DNA from 2 places in the Citrobacter sp. U14242 genome. Region 1 is predicted to be linked to the other one. Evidence: predicted binding sites of a transcription regulator. Region 1 holds the regulator's gene; the other holds the start of a gene.

Region 1 (11,299 bases):
GGCAGAACCAGCATGTGCGCAATGTTGTTGCGGTAGTAGGTCATCAGTACCGCCTGCTCACGCGGCAGAATGATGATGTCACCGATGGTGTCTTTCTCAACCTCAAACTTGTTCATCTGCAAGGCGTGGTCGATCAGTTCACTGGCGCTTTGTGTGGGAACTGTCGAATCCGCAGCATACGGTACATTGCGTAGCAGGCTCAGGTAGCAATCGAGCTGTTCGGTTAGCTGCTCGCGAGTCAGAGAACGCTGGCGGGAAGCCAGTAACGCGGTACAGCACAGGTTCATGGCGTTTGCTGCGCCCGCGTTGTTAATGCGTACCATCAGATCGGCAGCAATGTTATTCACTGTCGGCGTCAGCCAGGCCGGGCGAATAGACTCGATAGGATCGATAGATTCGCGCCACTCCGGCACATGCTGATTCAGGTAGGTCATCAATGGCATCGGTTCGCCAAAGTTAACGTAGCCCTGACCCAGATTACGTAGCTTGCTCAAACCGCGTAGCATTTGCGGCAGACTCTCTTTCTCTTTAGTCGCGCCACGCAGCTCTTTTGCGTAAGTCCCCACTTCCATCACGTGCTCGTAGCCGATGTAGATAGGCACCAGTGTAATGGGACGCGTACCGCCGCGCAGCATCGCCTGGATGGTCATCGACAGCGTGCCGGTTTTCGGGTCAAGCAGACGGCCGGTACGTGAGCGACCACCTTCGACAAAGTATTCAACCGAGTAACCACGGCTGAACAGCTCGCCCAGGTATTCGCGGAATACGGTGGAATAGAGCTTATTGCCTTTAAACGTACGACGAATAAAGAATGCGCCCAGACGGCGGAAAATCGGACCAGCCGGCCAGAAGTTCAGGTTGATCCCTGCAGCGATGTGCGGTGGAACCAGCCCCTGATGGTACAGAACATACGACAGCAGCATGTAGTCCATATGGCTGCGGTGGCACGGCACATAGACGATTTCATGCCCGTCGTGCGCCAGTTGGCGTACGCGCTCGGCATTGTGAACGTTAATTCCCTGGTACAGTCGGTTCCAGGTAAAGCCCAGGATACGGTCTGTCAGGCGGATCATCTCATAGGAGAAATTCGCGGCAATCTCTTCCATCAATGCGATAGCGTTTTGCTGCGCTTTTTCATGGGAGATTTTTTTGCTGCGAGCTTCATCTTCCACCGCGCGCGCGATGGCTTTTGAGGCCAGCAGTTTATTAAACAGATCCTGGCGGGCAGGGAGGCGAGGGCCAACCGCGGCTAAGCGCTGGCGGGCAAAGTGCATACGCGCGACGCGTGCCAGTTTCTGTGCGATGGTTTTATCTGTGCCGTGTTCGTCTGCCATGCGGCGCAGGGAGACGGAAGGTGAGAAGCGGACAAAACTGTCGCGTCCCAGCCAGGAGACGGCAAAGAATTTCTGTACGCCATTCAGCATGCGAAGTGGCGGATTGACCTCGCCTTTCTCGCGCCCTGGCGCACGGCCAAACATCACCGATACCGGCACCATCTGCACATCCAAATCGGGGTTGCTGCGATGCAGATCGAGATAGTTATGGAACAGCTTGATGGACTCTTCTTTTGGCGTGTAATAGGTGAATACACGCGGGCCGCCGTGTATAAACACGTAGCGCGGCAGCAAAGTCCCGTCTATCTCCAGCGGTTCCAGGGGATCGGGGAGGTCGTGCACCAGACATTGGGCACGCAGTGTCAGCAAGTCAGCTTTTGAGTTGTACGGTAAGACGTACATAATGGGACGAGAGGTATCGAGTCCCAATTCCGGGGCGGGTTCCGCCGGGATAGACTTGCTTTTTACCAGGATGCTTAATGGTAAATTCAGTAATTTGTAGTAAATTCGTGGCCAGCCGGACATAAACGATGTAAAGCCTCTGGTTAATAATGCAAATGCGCTGCAAGGATATCAGAAAGTTTAGTGAATTTCTGTGGTATCCCGTCATACTTCGCGCAGCTTTGCTTATGCCCTGAAACAAACAGGGTAACGATACAATGATACTAACGCTAATAATGTAAAAAGGTTCTTTTGATGGCCAATAATACCACTGGATTCACTCGGATTATCAAAGCAGCAGGCTATTCCTGGAAAGGTTTCCGTGCCGCATGGATCAATGAGGCGGCATTCCGTCAGGAAAGCGTTGCCGTACTGTTGGGGGTAGCAATTGCCTGCTGGCTGGACGTTGACGCGATTACCCGCGTACTGCTGATTGGTTCGGTGATGCTGGTGATGATCGTTGAAATTCTGAACAGCGCCATTGAGGCGGTCGTCGACCGGATTGGTTCTGAGTATCATGAGCTTTCTGGCCGGGCGAAAGATATGGGATCGGCTGCGGTATTGCTTTCTATTTTTGTCGCGCTGATCACCTGGGGCATCCTGTTGTGGTCGCATTTGCGATAAAGATTCCACAACTTCATAAATCTCCTGTTTTTTGTGCAGTTTGCGGTTCCAAATTCGCCTTTAGCTGTATATACTCACAGCATAACTGTATATACACCCAGGGGGCGGAATGAAAGCGTTAACGGCCAGGCAGCAAGAGGTGTTTGATCTCATTAGAGATCACATCAGCCAGACAGGTATGCCACCGACGCGTGCGGAGATCGCGCAGCGTTTGGGGTTCCGTTCCCCAAACGCGGCTGAAGAACACCTGAAAGCGCTGGCACGTAAAGGTGTGCTGGAAATCGTTTCTGGCGCATCGCGTGGTATTCGCCTGCTGCAGGAAGAAGAGGAAGGTTTACCGCTTGTTGGTCGTGTCGCGGCCGGTGAGCCCCTTCTGGCACAGCAGCACATTGAAGGTCATTACCAGGTTGACCCATCACTGTTCAAACCGAACGCCGATTTTCTGCTGCGCGTCAGCGGCATGTCGATGAAAGATATCGGGATTATGGATGGCGATTTACTGGCTGTGCATAAAACGCAGGACGTGCGCAATGGCCAGGTTGTTGTTGCCCGTATTGATGATGAAGTCACGGTTAAGCGCCTGAAAAAGCAGGGCAATAAGGTTGAGCTTCTGCCAGAAAACAGCGAGTTCAAACCGATCATCGTTGACCTGCGTGAACAAAGCTTCACTATTGAAGGGTTGGCTGTCGGCGTGATTCGTAACGGTGAATGGCTGTAATGATCTGCTGATTTCCTGTAGGCCGGAAAAGGCGTTTATATCGCTCTCCGGCAAGTTGCCCGATGACGTTACGCTTGTCGGGCCTACAAAAACGCGTTAATTCCTTTTCAGGCTCCTTTCCATGCCTTTCTTTACCTCCTCTGATAAAGCACTTTGGCACCTTGCCTTACCGATGATTTTCTCCAACATCACTGTCCCACTGCTGGGGCTGGTGGATACGGCGGTGATTGGTCATCTGGATAGCCCGGTCTACCTTGGTGGCGTTGCCGTTGGCGCAACAGCGACCAGTTTTCTCTTTATGTTACTGCTGTTTTTACGCATGAGTACCACCGGTCTGACAGCTCAGGCGTTCGGCGCGAAAAATCCGCAGGCACTGGCACGAGCGCTGGTTCAGCCGCTGATGCTGGCGTTGGGTGCCGGATTGCTTATCGCACTGTTTCGTACACCGGTTATCAGCCTGGCGTTGCATATCGTGGGAGGTAGTGAAGCGGTGCTGGAGCAGGCCAGACGTTTCCTTGAAATCCGTTGGCTCAGCGCGCCCGCCTCACTGGCCAATCTGGTGCTGCTTGGCTGGCTGCTTGGCGTCCAGTATGCACGCGCGCCAGTGATCCTGCTGATTGTTGGCAATGTGCTTAACATCGCGCTCGATTTGTGGCTGGTGATGGGCCTGCATATGAACGTGCAGGGCGCGGCGTTGGCGACGGTGATTGCTGAATATGTCACGTTACTGATCGGCCTGATGATGGTACGCAACGTTCTGCATTTGCGTGGGGTTTCGCTGGCGATGTTGAAGCTTGCGTGGCGCGGCAACTTCCGCCGTTTACTGGCGCTTAACCGTGACATCATGCTGCGTTCGCTGCTGTTACAACTCTGCTTTGGTGCTATCACGGTACTCGGGGCTCGCCTCGGTAGCGATGTCATTGCTGTCAATGCCGTTCTGATGACCCTGCTGACGTTCACCGCTTACGCGCTGGATGGATTTGCCTATGCCGTGGAAGCACATTCTGGTCAGGCTTATGGCGCGCGGGATGGCAGCCAGTTGCTGGATGTCTGGCGGGCGGCTTGCCGGCAGTCGGGTATCGTGGCAATCCTGTTTTCCCTGGTCTATGCCCTGTTCGGCGAGCAGATCATTGCGCTATTGACCTCATTGCCGCAGATCCAACTTCTGGCCGATCGCTATCTCATCTGGCAGGTGATTTTACCGCTGGTGGGCGTCTGGTGTTATCTGCTGGACGGGATGTTTATTGGCGCAACGCGTGCCGCGGAAATGCGTAACAGCATGGCCGTTGCGGCCGCGGGTTTCGCGTTAACGCTACTGGCTTTACCGCTACTGGGAAACCACGGCTTGTGGCTGGCGTTAACCGTTTTTCTCGCGTTGCGAGGTCTTTCACTGGCCTTCATCTGGCGACGTCACTGGCGTAAGGGCACCTGGTTTGCCTGATGCCTATGGTTAAAAATTCTGAATAGTAAATAAAACCCAGAATCCCTGACTACACTTATTATCACGCCCGGCAAAAACAGCATGTATCCGGGCGCAGCACTCTCGCTATTCACAACCTAACGATGAGGACTTGATGATGAATAAAGACGAAGTCAGCGGTAACTGGAAACAGTTCAAAGGTAAAGTGAAAGAGCAATGGGGCAAACTGACCGATGATGATATGACGGTCATTGAAGGTAAACGCGACCAGTTGGTAGGTAAAGTCCAGGAACGATACGGGTACGCGAAAGATCAGGCGGAGAAAGAAGTTAAAGATTGGGAAAAACGCAACGATTACCGCTGGTAATTAACCCCTCCCTCCTGAGAGTACAAGGATGTACGCTCTTTTATTTACCGCCCTACTTTCTTCTTCACCTGAATGGTATGGTCATGCTGGCAATCACCAGGATGGCGGCATGATTCAACTTCCACACATGCCGGACACAGGCCGTGGGCTTCAATCACGTTATGGCGCAGAGCAAATCCCATTTTAGCTGCCAGCGTATGCATAATATCTTCCACGCCTTCCGCACACTCTTCTTTTACCACACCACAGCGGTCACAAATAAACATTGCCGAGCTATGGGTTGGCTGATCGAACAGATGACAGAGCACATAGCTGTTGGTGGACTCCACTTTGTGCACAAAGCCTTGTTCAAGCAGAAAATCAAGCGCACGATACACTGTCGGGGGTTTGGCCTGAGGCTCGGTTTCCCGCAGCAGATCAAGCAGATCATAGGCGCTGATCGCACCTTCCTGCAGGCTCATCAGGCGCAGCACTTCGAGGCGTTGTGGCGTTAGTCGCACGTTACGTTGCACACAGAGTTTTTCAGCTTGAGCCAATAACTCCTGCGTGGTGGTTTTGTCCATTTGGCGCCTCGATTTGTGTGGAAGGTTAATCCCTTACTTTATCATGTTCTGCTTAAAACGCCGAGATCCACCGCTGTGTGCTATACCTGACGCATCGCAACACTGGAAAATTACCATGAAAAAACCCGATTGTATTCGCCACTGGCGTGAAGTTGAGGGGGCTGATGACTCCACCTATCCAGGCAGCGATGAGCTTTTTTCTATTGGCGCGCCGCTGGCCCGCAGGTTGGGGTTAGGGCGATTAGGCATTCACCACGAACGTCTGCCGCCGGGACGTCGTACTTCTTATCCACACGCTGAAAGCGATGAAGAAGAGTTTATCTACGTGCTGGAAGGCTACCCGGAAGCCTGGATAAATGGTTACTTATGGAAGCTGGAACCCGGCGATAGCGTCGGTTTTCCGGCAGGAACCGGCGTGTGCCACACTTTTATCAACAACACCAGTGACGAGGTGCGGCTGCTGGTCGTCGGTGAGGCGAACAAGAAGCATAACCGCATCTACTATCCGCTCAATCCGGTCTATGCGGTCACGCGTGAGGATCGCTGGGTTGACCATCCGCCACAGTTTTTTGGTCCACACGACGGAAAACCCGGGCGGAAATGACGATCTACGCGGACGAAGAGCGCTATCCACGATGATGTGGCTCACTATCGCAACGGTCTATGCTATAGTAGCGCCCCTTTTTTAACCGGATGCTTGAATATTCGCCATGCTGCCTGAATCTCAGTCTACCGCTTTTCCCGCTCATCGTTTTTCTATCGCGCCGATGCTTGACTGGACGGACAGACACTGCCGTTACTTTTTGCGCCTGCTGTCCCGCCAGACGTTGCTCTATACGGAGATGGTGACCACCGGGGCAATCATTCATGGCAAAGGCGACTATCTGGCGTATAGCGACGAAGAGCATCCGATAGCCTTACAGCTGGGCGGAAGCGACCCGGCGGCACTGGCCCAGTGCGCAAAGCTGGCTGAGGCACGAGGCTATGACGAGATTAACCTCAACGTCGGCTGCCCTTCCGATCGCGTACAAAACGGGATGTTTGGCGCTTGCCTGATGGGGAATGCGCAACTGGTCGCCGATTGCGTGAAAGCGATGCGTGATGTGGTGTCGATTCCGGTGACGGTCAAAACGCGTATCGGTATCGATGATCAGGACAGCTACGAATTCCTGTGTGACTTCATCAATACGGTTTCCGGTAAAGGTGAATGTGAGATGTTTATCATCCACGCCCGCAAGGCCTGGTTGTCCGGGCTAAGCCCGAAAGAAAACCGTGAGATCCCGCCGCTGGATTATGACCGTGTTTATCAGTTGAAGCGTGATTTTCCGCACCTGACGATGTCGATAAACGGTGGAATTAAATCACTGGAAGAAGCAAAGACGCATCTGCAATATATGGACGGCGTAATGGTGGGCCGGGAAGCCTATCAAAACCCGGGTATTCTGGCATCGGTCGACCGTGAAATTTTTGCTGCGTCCACTCCGGATGCTGACCCTGTCGCCGTGGTGCGTGCCATGTACCCGTATATTGAGCGTGAACTGAGCCAGGGGACCTATCTGGGGCATATTACCCGCCATATGCTGGGTTTGTTCCAGGGCATTCCAGGCGCACGCCAATGGCGTCGTTATCTGAGCGAAAATGCGCATAAAGCCGGGGCCGATATTAACGTTCTGGAACATGCGCTGAAACTGGTAGCGGATAAGCGTTAAGTTCTCACCAAAAGTTAGTCAATTTCGCCACGCCCTGCGTTTTGTCGCGGGGCGTTTTCTTTATAAATCAAAGTATTAATTTTGGCATGTTTCTTGTAATGCAATGGAGAGAATTTCATTTCGGGAGAGCATCATGCTGGAACTACTTTTTGTGATTGGCTTTTTTGTCATGCTGATGGTCACTGGCATATCACTGTTGGGCATCCTCGCCGCGCTGATGGTGGCGACGGCAGTGATGTTCCTCGGCGGGATGTTTGCGTTGATGATTAAACTGTTACCCTGGCTGTTACTGGCTGTCGCCGTCGTGTGGGCGATCAAGGCGATAAAAGCGCCAAAAGTCCCACAGTATCAGCGCAATAACCGTCGGTTTTACTAAGGTATTGAGCGGTGCGTCACAACCTGAAACATTGCCTTTAGAACCAAATAGGAATTGATAATCAAATCTGTCACTATTGCGCGGTTAACGAATTCATCGAGCTGTACCCTACATACAGCCGAACTAAAAAAAGAAAGGGCTTCCTGCGGGAAGCCCTAATTCTTTCCCCATCATAATTCAAATTCCAGGTGTGTTGGCTGCTTTCATTCACCCCAGTCACTGACCCCAGTAAGCGCCTGGGGATTGAATTATTTAGGGGACATGATGGCGTTACGGTATCAGCAAACTCGACCCCTGCGTGGCCCGACTTTCCAGCACTTCATGGGCACGCTGCGCGTCGTGCAGCGCGAATGTCTGACCAGGCGCGACATCCACTTTAATCACCCCGCTGGCAATCAATGAGAAAAGCTCATTGCTGGCTTCAGTTAATTCATGGCGGTTGGTGATGTAACCCTGTAGAGAAGGGCGCGTTACATACAGTGAACCTTTCTGATTCAGAATACCTAAGTTAACGCCGGTTACCGGCCCGGAGGCGTTGCCAAAGCTGACCATCAATCCCCGGCGTTGCAGGCAATCCAGTGAGGCTTCCCAGGTATCTTTTCCCACCGAGTCGTATACCACCCGCACTTTTTTACCACCGGTGATCTCCTTAACCCGTTCGACGATACTTTCTTCTCGGTAGTTAATCACTTGCCATGCACCGGCCTGCTGCGCTATTTGCGCCTTCTGCGCATTGCCGACAGTACCAATCAGCTTCGCTCCCAGCGCTTTTGCCCACTGGCAGGCAATCAGCCCGACACCGCCCGCTGCAGCATGGAACAAGAAGGGCTCATTGGGCTGGATTTCGTAGGTTTTACGTAACAGATAAAAAACGGTTAACCCTTTCAGAAATGAGGCTGCTGCCTGCTCAAAAGAGATGGCATTAGGCAGAATGGCGGCTTTATCAGCTGGCACGTTGTGCACAGAACTGTACGCGCCAAGTGTTGACTGGGCATAAACCACACGATCGCCAACGTTAATGTGCGTCACCTTGCTCCCGACTTTACTGACCACGCCTGCTGCTTCTGTGCCCAGACCACTGGGTAACGAGGGGGGCGGATAAAGTCCACTGCGGATGTAGGTGTCGATGTAGTTGATGCCAATCGCTTTGTTCTCGACCTGGATTTCATGTTCCGCCGGGTCAACGGGCGTAAACTCCACAGCCTTCAGTACATCAGGGCCGCCGTGCTTGTGAAATTCAATACGTGTTGCCATGCTTCCTCCAGAAATGTGGTAATCTTTCGACCCAATCATTATCTCGGTAACTCCATTCACTATGGCAGGAAATAAACCCTTCAACAAACAACAGACTGATGCTCGTGAGCGCGATCTCCAGGTCGCCGGGCTGAAAGTACCGCCGCACTCGATTGAAGCGGAACAGTCGGTGTTGGGCGGTTTAATGCTGGATAACGAACGCTGGGACGATGTGGCCGAGCGCGTGGTTGCGGAGGATTTTTACACCCGCCCGCATCGGCATATTTTCACCGAAATGCATCGCCTGCAGGAGATGGGAAAACCTATCGACCTGATTACGCTGGCAGAGTCGCTGGAGGTTCAGGGACAGCTGGATAGCGTCGGCGGTTTTGCATACCTGGCTGAGTTATCTAAAAACACGCCAAGTGCGGCGAATATTAGCGCCTATGCTGATATCGTCCGCGAACGCGCCGTTGTTCGTGACATGATTTCGGTGGCCCATGAAATTGCGGAAGCCGGTTTCGATCCGCAAGGACGCTCCAGTGAAGACCTGCTGGATCTCGCGGAATCCCGCGTCTTTAAAATCGCCGAAAGCCGCGCCAATAAAGACGAAGGCCCGAAAAATATTACCGATGTACTCGACGCCACCGTCGCGCGTATTGAACAGTTGTTCCAGCAGCCGCACGACGGCGTCACCGGGGTGAATACCGGCTATGACGACCTCAACAAAAAGACCGCGGGTCTACAGCCGTCGGACTTGATTATTGTCGCGGCACGTCCGTCGATGGGGAAAACGACATTTGCAATGAACCTCGTCGAAAATGCGGCGATGTTGCAGGATAAGCCGGTTCTTATCTTCAGTCTCGAAATGCCATCAGAACAGATCATGATGCGTTCTCTGGCCTCGCTTTCGCGCGTGGATCAGACCAAAATCCGTACGGGTCAACTGGATGATGAAGACTGGGCGCGGATTTCCGGAACAATGGGTATTTTGCTGGAGAAACGAAATATCTATATTGATGATTCCTCCGGTCTGACGCCAACGGAAGTGCGATCGCGCGCACGCCGTATCGCCCGTGAACACGGCGGTATCGGACTGATCATGATCGACTACCTGCAATTGATGCGTGTACCGTCGCTCTCCGATAACCGTACGCTGGAAATTGCAGAAATTTCCCGCTCGCTGAAAGCATTAGCGAAAGAACTGCATGTGCCGGTGGTGGCGCTGTCACAGCTTAACCGTTCTCTGGAACAACGTGCTGACAAGCGCCCGGTTAACTCAGATTTGCGTGAATCAGGTTCTATCGAGCAGGATGCTGACTTAATCATGTTTATCTATCGTGATGAGGTTTATCACGAGAACAGCGACCTGAAAGGGATCGCTGAAATTATTATTGGTAAGCAACGTAACGGTCCAATCGGTACGGTGCGTCTGACGTTTAATGGTCAATGGTCGCGCTTTGATAACTATGCGGGCCCTCAGTATGATGATGAGTAATTTCTAAGGAATTCAAATGCAAGCGGCAACTGTTGTGATTAACCGCCGCGCTCTGCGACACAACCTGCAACGTCTGCGTGAACTGGCACCTGCCAGTAAACTGGTTGCGGTCGTGAAAGCGAACGCTTACGGCCATGGTCTGTTAGAGACCGCGCGAACGCTCCCTGATGCGGACGCTTTTGGTGTCGCTCGTCTTGAAGAAGCCCTGCGGCTACGCGCGGGAGGGATCACGCAGCCCATCCTGCTGCTGGAGGGATTTTTTGATGCAGCCGATCTGCCGACGATATCCGCGCAGCGTCTGCATACTGCCGTACATAACCAGGAGCAGCTCGATGCTCTGGAAGCGGCCGAGCTGGCTGAACCTGTCACGGTCTGGATGAAGCTCGATACGGGTATGCACCGCCTGGGCGTCCGTCCGGAGCAGGCTGAGGCGTTTTATCAGCGCTTAACGCAATGTGAAAACGTGCGCCAGCCGGTCAATATCGTTAGCCACTTTGCCCGTGCCGACGAACCTGAGTGTGGCGCGACCGAAAAGCAGCTCGATATCTTCAATAGCTTTTGCGAAGGTAAGCCGGGGCAGCGATCAATTGCTGCATCAGGCGGTATTTTGCTGTGGCCGCAGTCTCACTTCGACTGGGCGCGTCCGGGTCTGATTCTGTATGGTGTATCACCGCTGGAAAATCACTCCATCGGAGAAGATTTTGGCTGTCAGCCTGTGATGTCACTGACATCGAGCCTGATTGCCGTGCGAGAGCATAAAGCTGGTGAGCCAGTAGGTTATGGTGGCACATGGCAGAGCGAACGCGACACACGTCTCGGCGTGGTGGCGATGGGGTATGGCGATGGTTATCCACGCGCTGCGCCGTCGGGTACGCCGGTGCTGGTTAACGGCCGTGAAGTGCCGATTGTCGGTCGTGTTGCGATGGATATGATCTGCGTGGATTTAGGCCCAGAGGCGCAGGATAAAGCGGGCGATCCCGTGATCCTGTGGGGCGATGGCCTGCCTGTGGAACGCA
Region 2 (11,299 bases), on a different contig from region 1:
AGCAGGCCAAAAATCTCACCACGTTGTACTGCAAAATCCACATGATCGGTGGCCGCAAAATCACCAAATTTCTTGGTCAGTGCTTTAGCTTCGATCACCGTTTCACCTGGCGTTCCTTCAACCGTATGCAGGATCGCGCCCAGCGGTGATTCCGACGTACCGGCACCACCCAGTAAATCAATGAAGGCATCCTCGAAGCGGGGAGCCGTTTCGCTGATGTTAATCTCCGGCATCCCGTCTGCCTGACGAATATCGTCTGCAGTGGCTGCTTTTTTCAGGATCAAACGTACCGATTTCCCCTGAATCATCCCGTCGCTGACCTGCGGTAGTTTTAATGCCCGCTGCAGCAACCGACGGTTATTTTCTTGCTGACTGCTCATGAGGAAACTGCGGCCCGCCATGGTTTGCGTCAGTCGCGTCGGTTCGCCCTGATACAACAGTTCGCCTTCGTTCATCAACAGCACATCGCGGCACTGCTCTGCCTCATCCAGATACGAGGTACTCCAGAGGATCAACATGCCATCCCCCGCCAGTTCGTGCACCATTTGCCACAGTTCACGACGGGAGATGGGGTCGACGCCGACCCCTGGCTCATCAAGCAACAGTACTTTGGGCTCGCCGACCAGCGTACAGGCCAGCCCCAGCTTCTGTTTCATCCCACCGGAAAGTTTGCCCGCCAGACGCCCGGTAAATGGCCCCAGTGAGGTAAATTCCAGCAGGCGGGCAAAGGTTTTTTCCCGCACTTCGCCGGTGACACTGCGTAAATCGGCATAGAGATTGAGGTTCTCCATGACGGTTAAATCTTCATACAGGCCGAATTTCTGCGGCATATAGCCCAGTACCGCATGCAGCGCACTGTCGTTGACTATCGGGTCAAAGCCAATCACCGTCGCACTGCCATCGTCCGGTTTCAACAGACCTGCCAGCATCCGCATTAGCGTGGTTTTCCCCGCGCCGTCAGGACCTACCAGACCGGTGACGTAGCCTGCATGAATGGTGCAGTCAAGTGGGGCGACTGCCGGTTTTTCCATCCCGGCAAAGCGTTTCGTCAGACCATTCAGCGTAATGACGGCGTCATTCATGCCGTGCCTCGGTACCGAATTTTACCGTCACCGGCATTCCCTGGCGTAGCGCATCGTCTGCGTCGGTCACGACAATACGCAGACGGTAAACCAGGTCAGTACGCAGGTCCGGGGTTTCCACCGTTTTCGGAGTAAATTCTGCAGTAGGTGACACGAAGCCAATTTTACCGTGATACGGCTTGTCCGGCCGACCGTCGGTGTAGAGCAAAATTTCACGTCCCGGCTGCGCCTGGCTCAGATTACGTTCGTCAACATAGGCGCGGACCCATACCGGACGGGTGAGCGACAGCGTCAGTACCGTACCGCCTGCGCTTAGCATACTGCCGGGTTCGACCGCACGGGTAAGCAGCGTACCGTCAGACGGTGAGGTCAGCGTGGTGTCATGCAAATTTAGCTCAGCCTGTGCCAGCTCAGCCTGAGCCTGTTCGAGCGTGGCTTTTGCCTGCGCAATATCCTGCGGACGGTTACCGCTGCGATATTGCGTGAGTTTATCTTGCGCGGATTTTAACGATGCCAGCGCCTGGTCACGTGATGAACGGGCATTTTCCAGATCGTTGGCGGAGATAGTGCGACTTTTCCACAATCCTACCTGTCGATTATAAAAATTCTGCGCGTAATCGTAAGCCGCCTGGGCCTGTTTTACCGCCGCGGCAGTTTGTGCGATTTCTTCTTCCCGATAACCTGCCAGCATTAGATCATACTGCGCCTGGGCGGCGGCAACATTGGCTTTCGCCTGCATTAGCGCGTTCTCATACGGGGCGTGATCCAGTTCGCCCAGTACCTGACCTGCAGTAATGGCATCGCCTTCGTCAACGGCCAGCGAGGCCAGTCGGCCACCGACACGAAAACTCAGGTTGACGCTACGGATGTCGACGTTGCCGTACAGCGTCAGGCCGTTATCTTGCCGACTTTGATACCACCACGTTCCACCAGCAATCACGGCAACGAGGGCCGCGATAACCAGCCCAAGAACGACAGGTTTTTTCATGACTCCAGACTCCTTTGCGTTAAACCTTGCAGAATAAGATCGATATGACAGGTGACCGTTTGGTAAATCAGCGCGGTTTTATCCTCATCAAATTGTGACCAGCCCGTACGTAACAGGATCGTTTCTTTACCCAGGCGAAAGGCCAGCACCTCGCCAAGTATGGCGTGGGTGTGCAGGATCATTTGGGTATCATGGGCATCGCAGCCAGTATAGGCAGCGATCAGACGTGTCAGGTGGGTATGCAGTGGATTGATAACCTGGTCATGCACCAGCTGATACGCGGCGGTAGGGGAAAGCTGCTCGCGTGAAATAAACTTGCTCAGGTTAACCGTGTCGTCCTGGGTTAACAGCATGATCATATTTTTGCAGGCCCGCAGGATAAGTTCGCGCATCGCGGCCCGGTCTGGCTTTGGCTGAGCAAACAGTCGCTCTGCTTCCTCCGCGTGAGGGCGAAACTGCGAGCCGATAAAATCAGCAATCCACTGGGCACAGGCGAGATATAAATCCTCTTTTGAGCCAAAATAGTAGGTGATGGCCGCAATGTTTTGTCCGGCTTGAGCCGCAATATCACGCGTAGTGGCGTGCAGGCCGTACTCGCCAAATTGCGCCAGTGCGGCGGCAATGAGCTGATTTTTCGCCTGTTCACCTTTGGTTGTCATGGTGGGTGCATTCATTGCGCGACTCTGAAATTAATCAATCGATTGATTAAGATTATGACTCAAATGTCCCCTTGTCCAGTCTGTCGACGTATTTTCCGTGGGCGGGAAATTTATGCGGCATATCACAAAAACTGCTACACTCCGCCCCTTCATGACATTGTGGTTTTTGTCATCTCTATTGTGTGTATCTCCCTGAAAACGACACCGGTAACGGTCGGGGCGGTTCGGAGTAGTTATGTCTTTTGATTCCCTTGGTTTAAATCCTGATATTTTGCGTGCCGTTGCCGAGCAGGGTTACCGTGAACCTACCCCTATTCAGCAGCAGGCGATCCCTGCTGTGCTGGAAGGCCGCGATCTGATGGCAAGTGCCCAGACCGGTACGGGTAAAACGGCAGGTTTTACCTTGCCGCTGTTACAACATCTCATTACCCACCAGCCGCATGGCAAAAGCCGTCGTCCGGTACGTGCGCTGATCCTCACGCCAACCCGCGAACTGGCGGCTCAGATTGGCGAAAACGTGCGTGATTACAGTAAGTATCTGAATATTCGCTCGCTGGTCGTTTTTGGCGGCGTGAGCATTAACCCGCAGATGATGAAACTGCGCGGTGGTGTGGATGTACTGATTGCAACGCCGGGGCGTTTGCTCGATCTGGAACACCAAAATGCGGTGAAGCTGGATCAGGTTGAGATCCTGGTGCTGGATGAAGCCGACCGAATGCTGGATATGGGTTTTATCCATGATATTCGTCGCGTACTGGCTAAACTGCCGGCAAAACGTCAGAACCTGCTGTTCTCGGCCACGTTCTCTGACGACATTAAGCAGCTTGCCGAAAAGCTGCTGCACAATCCGCTGGAAATTGAAGTAGCGCGTCGTAATACCGCGTCAGAGCAGGTGACTCAGCATGTGCATTTCGTTGATAAAAAACGTAAACGTGAACTGCTGTCGCAGATGATTGGTCAGGGTAACTGGCAGCAGGTGCTGGTCTTTACCCGTACTAAACACGGCGCGAACCATCTGGCAGAACAGTTGAACAAAGACGGTATTCGCAGTGCGGCGATCCACGGCAATAAATCTCAGGGTGCGCGTACACGTGCGCTGGCTGATTTTAAATCTGGCGATATTCGCGTGCTGGTGGCGACCGACATCGCCGCGCGTGGGCTGGATATCGAAGAGTTGCCGCATGTTGTGAACTACGAGTTGCCAAACGTACCGGAAGATTACGTGCACCGTATTGGCCGTACCGGCCGTGCGGCGGCAACCGGTGAAGCGTTGTCGCTGGTGTGCGTTGATGAACACAAGTTGCTGCGTGATATCGAGAAGCTGCTGAAAAAAGAGATCCCGCGTATTGCGATCCCAGGCTATGAGCCAGACCCGTCAATCAAAGCTGAGCCAATCCAGAACGGACGTCAGCAGCGTGGTGGCGGTGGTCGTGGTCAGGGTGGTGCTGGTCGTGGGCAGCAGCCGCGTCGTCAGGATGGCGGTGCGCCAAAAGCGAAACCGCGTAGCAGCGAAGGCAAACCGGCGGGCGATAAGCCTCGTCCGCCGCGTCGTCCGCGCAAACCCTCGTCTGCGCAGTAAGTTACGTTACCGGATGGCAGCGTAAACGTGTTATCCGGCCTGCCTGTCGCGTAGGTCGGATACGCAATGCATCATTCCCCAGAACTTTGCGATTTCAGTACGATTGAGCAGGTATAGCGTCCTGCCGGATGAATAGAAATCGTCGTTTCAAATACCTTTCCTTCCCTGTCCAGATAGCGACGCACAATTCTCATCGCCGGAGAATCAGGTGCTACGTTAAGGATTTTTGCCATCTTCCTGGGCACGCCGACGGCCGTAATCGTCTGATGAACTTCATGGCTCTTAATGCCGTAATGCGTTTCGATCAGATCGCTAATTAACGAGTGCGGATCGTCGCGGATGTACGTGCGCAGCTTGGCGTAATCCGTACTGGCGTAACTGTCGGTCCAGCAGATTGGTGCATCCGGGTTCTGCGCATCTTCACGAGTACTGGCAATGTGCAGCCAGCGGGAGCCTGGCGGGCAACCAATCATCTGGGAAAGTTCAATATCCGCCACAATCTCGTCGATTCTCTTAATCACGCGCAGGTTATTTTTTGCCAGCAGTAAGAGATCTTCCAGATGCGATAGCGGGTGATTAACACCGTTTGCCTGTGGTTCGCAAACGCGTGTTCCTGCACCTTTACGCCGTGAAATCAGCCCCTGTTCTGTTAATTCTCTCAACGCCTCTCTTATGGTGTGGCGGCTGACCTGCCACGTTTCACACAGCTCCATTTCTGTGGGAAACAGCGAGCCGGGAGCAAAGGTACCCACCGAAATTTGCTGTGCCAGTTCACGTGCTATTCGCTTGTACAGAGATTCTTTCATCGCGGTTTCATCAAAAAATTAATGATCTTCATCACAAAAATATGTACGGACTATTCCATACATTTCTCATGAATACTATAAATGTCCGTACATTTAAATGTACGGACATTTGGTTATGTCTGGACATTGAAGCGGTCTTTGTTTATCCAACAAATGATCCGAAACACGCATCTTATCATTATCAGATTTTCCAGGGGGATTTATGGCTTCGAATGTACTTGATTCTGTTCTGTTCAGGGATTCTTTCGGCACACCGGCGATGCGCGCGGTGTTTGACGATCGCGAGCTGGTACGCAAATACGTGGAAGTGGAGGTGGCCTTAGCCAAAGCCCAGGCACGCTGCGGTGTGATACCCGAGGCTGCGGCACAGGAAATTGCCGAGAAATGTAATGCCGATACGCTTGATTTCGATGTGCTGCGCCATGAAACCGAGATTGTGGGTTATCCAATCCTGCCGCTGGTACACCAGATTTCGAAACAAGCTGGGGAATCTGGTGGCTATGTGCACTGGGGCGCAACCACGCAGGACATCATGGACACCGCGGTAGTTCTGCAAATTCGTGATGCGTTTGCGTTAATTGAAACCGATATGGACAAACTTCGTGCGACGCTCGCTGACCTCGCGCGCCGTTACCGCGATACGCCAATGGCGGGCAGAACCCATTTGCAGCAAGCGTTGCCAGTAACCTTTGGTTATAAAGCCGCTATTTGGCTGGATATGTTCGAACGCCACGCTGAACGTCTTGCCCAGGCGCGTCCACGTGTACTGGTTGGCGAATTTGCTGGTGCAGCCGGTACGCTGGCATCGCTGGGGGATAAGGGTCTGGCGGTACAAAAAGCCATGATGGAAGAGTTAGGGCTCAATGTACCGACCTCCACCTGGCACGTTGCACGTGATGGTTTTGCAGAAGCCGTAAACCTGCTGGCGGTGATGACCGGTTCGCTGGGCAAAATTGCTTATGACGTGATGCTGATGGCATCAAATGAGTTTGGTGAGCTGTATGAACCGTTTGTTAAAGGACGCGGCGCCAGCAGTACTATGCCACAGAAACGTAACCCTATTTCCAGCGAGTTGATGCTGGCCTGTGCGAAAGGCGTACGTCAGCAAGCAGGGCTCATGCTGGATGCGATGGTGCAGGATCTGGAGCGGGCGACCGGACCGTGGCATGCAGAATGGATTGCTATCCCGGAAAGTTTCGTCCTCAGCGCCGGGGCATTGCATCAGGCCAACTTTATGTTAGCGGGGCTGGTGGTTGATGAAGCTGCGATGAAACGTAACCTCGGCATGACTAACGGACTGATTGTGGCTGAAGCGGTCATGATGGGACTGGCACCGTATATTGGTCGTCAGGATGCGCATGATGTCGTGTATGACGCCTGCCGTATCGTCAATGAACAAGGGGGACGACTGGCGGATGTACTGAATGCGATGCCGTCAGTTTCAGAACGTCTGGATCCGCAGTTGATTGAAGAGTTGACCGACCCGGCAAATTACCTGGGAATGGCGCCTGCGATGGTCGATCAGGTGCTGGCCAAATATCTGTCGCAGAAATGACGGTTCTCGGGTTAACGGAATAAGGATATTTTTATGTCAACGAATTCTGTCACGGGAAAATCCATTCTGTCGTTCCTGATTCCGCTGGTGATTGGGGGGATCATTTGGTTTTATCCCGTACCTGATGGTCTGACGCCTCAGGCCTGGCATATGTTTGCTATTTTTGCCGCCACTATTGCCGCCATTTTGACCCAACCGCTCCCTTCGGGGGCGGTCATGTTGATTGCGCTTTGCGTGGTGATTTTTACCAAAACGTTGCCAGAGGCGAAAGCGCTTTCCGGGTTCGCTTCCGGCACGGTATGGCTTATCTTCTGCGCCTATATCCTTTCTCTGGGGTTTGTTACCTCAGGGCTTGGGAAACGTATTGCGTACAAAATGCTGTCGCTTTTTGGCGGCAGCAGCCTGGGTATCGCCTACTCGCTGGGGGTGTCCGATCTGATTATGGCCCCGGCAATGCCGTCGGTTACTGCCCGCTCCGGGGGGATTATTTTCCCCATCACCCGCTCAATCAATGACGTGCTGGGCTCGGCTCCTGGGGTAACCGGCAAGCGTATCGGTGATTTCTTAACCATGGTGTGCTTTCAGTTTACGCCAATTACCGGGGCGATATTCCTCACCGGGATGGCGGCGAATCCGCTGGTGGCCAGTCTGGCAAAATCCTCGTTAGGCGTTGAGATAACCTGGGGCGGATGGTTTGTTTCCGCAGTGGTTCCGGCGATGGTCTGTTTCTGTCTGATGCCGCTTCTGGTCTATAAATTGCTGGACCCTGAGCTTAAGCGTACGCCAGAAGCAAAAGCGATGGGCAAGCAGGCGCTGGGTGAACTCGGTGCGATGAGCAGTAACGAGAAAAAGGTCGCATTTGGCTTTGTGCTGGCGTTGGTTGGCTGGGGCACCAGCTTGATCACGGGATTATCGGCGACCTCTGTCGGGCTGGGGCTGGCTGCGTATCTGTTTGCCTCTGGCGCGGTCAGTTGGAAGAGCCTGCTCAATGACCACGCGGCCTGGGATACGGTGATTTGGTTTAGCGTCATTATTAGCCTCGCGACCGGACTTGCCGATCTGGGCTTTATTAAATGGATGACGATAAAACTGGGCAGCGGTATTCAGGGATTTGGCGCGATAGAATCCTTTATTATGCTGGGGATTCTTTATATTTACGTTCATTATCTCTTCGCCACGGCGACCGGGCATGTTGCTGCACTGTATGCCCCTTTTGCGGCAACGGCGATCGCAGCAGGCGCGCCACCGATGATGGTCGCTATCTGTTTTGGTATCTTCAGTAACCTGATGTGGGGCAATACCGAGTACGGTGGTGGGCCAGGTCCTATCTATTTTGCCCAAGGGTATTTTGAACGTCCGCGCTTTTACAAAATCAACCTCTGCGTGGTGACGGCGAATGTGATTATCATTTTTGCCGTGGGCATGCTGTGGTGGAAGTTGTTGGGATACTATTAACCAACCCCCTTATTCGGCCTGCAATGTTCCTCACCGTAGGCTGAATAAGGTGCGAACCCGGATTGTCGGCCGGATAAGGCGTGTAAGCCGCTATCCGGCAATTTAAGCCAGTGCTGCGAGCCGCTTTCCAGAATGGGGGAAAAAGGTACATTGAGCGTCTGAAATGTGCCACAATAGTGGCTGTTTATACAGTATTTCAGGTTTTCTCATGGCATTAACCGCGGCGCTAAAAGCGCAAATAGCCGCCTGGTACAAGGCGCTTCAGGAACAGATCCCCGACTTTATTCCCCGTGCACCGCAGCGACAGATGATTGCCGATGTCGCGAAAACGCTGGCAGGGGAAGAGGGACGGCATCTGGCGATTGAAGCACCGACCGGTGTAGGGAAAACGTTATCTTACCTGATCCCCGGTATCGCCATTGCGCGTGAAGAACAGAAAACGTTGGTGGTCAGTACCGCTAACGTCGCGTTGCAGGATCAGATCTACAGCAAAGACCTGCCGTTGCTGCGTAAAATCATCCCCGATCTGCGTTTTACCGCTGCTTTTGGTCGTGGGCGTTATGTCTGCCCGCGCAATTTAGCCGCGCTGGCGAGTACCGAACCCAATCAACAGGATCTGTTGGCCTTTCTAGACGATGACCTGACGCCAAATAATCAGGAAGAACAAAAGCGCTGCGCCAGGCTGAAAGGCGATCTCGACAGCTATAAATGGGACGGGTTGCGCGATCACACTGATATCGCCATTGATGACGGACTCTGGCAGCGTCTGAGTACCGATAAAGCGAGCTGTCTGAACCGCAACTGCCACTACTACCGTGAATGTCCTTTCTTTGTCGCCCGCCGCGAGATTCAGGAAGCCGAAGTGGTGGTGGCGAACCACGCGTTGGTGATGGCGGCAATGGAAAGCGAAGCCGTTCTGCCAGAGCCGAAAAACCTGTTGTTAGTCCTTGATGAAGGCCATCATTTGCCGGATGTCGCCCGCGATGCGCTGGAGATGAGTGCAGAAATCAGCGCCCCCTGGTATCGACTTCAGCTGGATCTGTTCTGCAAATTAGTGGCGACCTGCATGGAGCAGTTCCGCCCGAAAACCACGCCGCCGCTGGCGAACGCCGAGCGGTTGAATGGTCACTGTGAAGAGCTGTATGAACTGATTGCCTCACTTAATAACATCCTCAATCTCTATATGCCCGCAACGCAGGAGGCGGAACACCGCTTTGCAATGGGAGAACTGCCTGGTGAAGTGATGGAGATCTGCCAGCGACTGGCGAAACTGACGGAAATGCTGCGCGGCCTGGCAGAACTGTTCCTGAACGATCTCAGTGAAAAAACCGGTACCCACGATATTGTGCGGCTGCATCGGGTTATTTTGCAAATGAACCGGGCATTGGGCATGTTCGAGGCGCAAAGCAAATTGTGGCGTCTGGCGTCGCTGGCGCAGTCATCAGGCGCGCCAGTGAGTAAATGGGCGACGCGCGAGGTGCGCGATGGGCAGCTCCATGTCTGGTTCCATTGTGTTGGGATCCGTGTGAGCGATCAGCTCGAAAGACTGCTGTGGCGCAGCGTACCGCATATTATTGTGACCTCTGCCACGCTCCGTTCACTTAACAGTTTCTCGCGCCTGCAGGAGATGAGCGGTCTGAAAGAAAAAGCCGGAGACCGCTTTGTTGCACTGGATTCACCGTTTAACCATGTAGAGCAAGGCAAAATCGTGATTCCGCAGATGCGCTACGAACCGTTGATAGATAACGAAGAGCAGCATATAGCCGAAATGGCGGCCTATTTCCGCGAGCAACTGGAAAGTAAAAAACATCAGGGCATGTTGGTGCTTTTTGCCAGCGGGCGGGCGATGCAGCGTTTTCTTGAGCACGTTACCGATCTGCGCTTGCTGCTGCTGGTACAGGGTGACCAGCCGCGCTATCGTCTGGTGGAGTTACACCGAAAGCGGGTGGAAAACGGCGAACGCAGTGTACTGGTCGGACTGCAATCTTTTGCCGAAGGTCTGGATTTGAAAGGCGAATTGCTGACTCAGGTACATATTCACAAAATCGCGTTTCCGCCCATCGACAGTCCGGTCGTGGTCACTGAGGGCGAGTGGCTGAAAAGCCTGAACCGCTACCCTTTTGAGGTGCAAAGCTTACCGGCAGCGTCGTTCAATTTGATCCAGCAAGTTGGGCGACTCATTCGTAGCCATGGCTGCTGGGGTGAAGTCGTGATCTACGATAAGCGGTTGTTGACCAAAAACTATGGCAAGCGTTTACTGAATGCGTTACCCATTTTTCCGATAGAGCAACCTGCTGTGCCAGACGTTATAGTAAAACCAAAAGAAAAAGCGAAACCCACGCGCCGCCGTAGGCGTTAACGATGCGAGCAACAGGAAAGGAGTTATCGATGGATTACCGCAAAATCATCAAAGAGATTGGGCGAGGTAAAAATCACGCGCGTGACCTGGACCAGGATACTGCTCGCGGACTGTATACCCATATGCTGAATGGCGACGTCCCCGACCTTGAGATGGGCGGCGTGCTGATTGCGCTGCGCATTAAAGGCGAGGGAGAAGCGGAGATGCTGGGCTTTTATGAGGCGATGCAAAACCATACCATTCGCCTGACGCCGCCTGTGGCCAAACCCATGCCCATTGTTATCCCCAGTTACAATGGCGCGCGAAAGCAGGCCAATCTGACACCGCTGCTGGCTATCTTATTGCATAAACTGGGATTTCCGGTGGTGGTGCACGGGGTGAGTGAAGATCCGACCCGCGTGCTGACGGAAACTATTTTTGACCTGATGGGTATTGTGCCAACCCTGCATGCGGGGCAGGCGCAGGCAAAACTGGATGGTCATGAACCGGTGTTTATCCCGGTGCGCGCGCTGTGTCCTCCGCTGGAGAAACAACTGGCGATGCGCTGGCGGATGGGTGTGCGTAACAGTGCGCATACGCTGGCGAAATTAGCCACGCCGTTTGCCGAAGATGCCGCGTTGCGTCTTGCCAGCGTTTCGCATCCTGAATATGTCTCGCGAGTGGCGAAATTCTTTGGCGATATCGGTGGACGCGGTCTGCTGATGCACGGTACGGAAGGGGAAGTGTACGCCAATCCTCAACGTTGCCCGCAGATAAGCCTGATAGACACGACGGGGGTGCGTGTGCTACAGGATCGCCAGAGTGAGATGCCTGACG

Evidence for each region. Region 1 encodes LexA, which represses DNA repair genes until DNA is damaged. Its sites were predicted from a motif close to TNCTGTATGTACATACAGNA; they were not measured.
Region 2: the regulator LexA is predicted to act here: its motif matches at 8,299-8,318, upstream of dinG (ATP-dependent DNA helicase DinG).

What each region holds. Positions count from the first base shown of each region.
Region 1 is NZ_JBKGLW010000013.1:79,819-91,117, reverse strand. Features, by position in the region: gene plsB (glycerol-3-phosphate 1-O-acyltransferase PlsB) at 1-1,859, opposite strand, end outside; gene ACLJXE_RS20320 (diacylglycerol kinase) at 2,031-2,399, shown strand; gene lexA (transcriptional repressor LexA) at 2,509-3,117, shown strand; gene dinF (MATE family efflux transporter DinF) at 3,239-4,558, shown strand; gene ACLJXE_RS20305 (CsbD family protein) at 4,695-4,904, shown strand; gene zur (zinc uptake transcriptional repressor Zur) at 4,949-5,467, opposite strand; gene ACLJXE_RS20295 (cupin domain-containing protein) at 5,583-6,071, shown strand; gene dusA (tRNA dihydrouridine(20/20a) synthase DusA) at 6,178-7,176, shown strand; gene pspG (envelope stress response protein PspG) at 7,310-7,552, shown strand; gene ACLJXE_RS20280 (quinone oxidoreductase) at 7,823-8,806, opposite strand; gene dnaB (replicative DNA helicase) at 8,868-10,283, shown strand; gene alr (alanine racemase) at 10,300-11,299, shown strand, end outside.
Region 2 is NZ_JBKGLW010000008.1:173,249-184,547, reverse strand. Features, by position in the region: gene ACLJXE_RS14975 (ATP-binding cassette domain-containing protein) at 1-1,082, opposite strand, end outside; gene hlyD (secretion protein HlyD) at 1,075-2,070, opposite strand; gene cecR (transcriptional regulator CecR) at 2,067-2,744, opposite strand; gene rhlE (ATP-dependent RNA helicase RhlE) at 2,965-4,308, shown strand; gene ACLJXE_RS14955 (GntR family transcriptional regulator) at 4,380-5,114, opposite strand; gene pcaB (3-carboxy-cis,cis-muconate cycloisomerase) at 5,317-6,669, shown strand; gene ACLJXE_RS14945 (DASS family sodium-coupled anion symporter) at 6,703-8,124, shown strand; gene dinG (ATP-dependent DNA helicase DinG) at 8,333-10,483, shown strand; gene ybiB (DNA-binding protein YbiB) at 10,513-11,299, shown strand, end outside.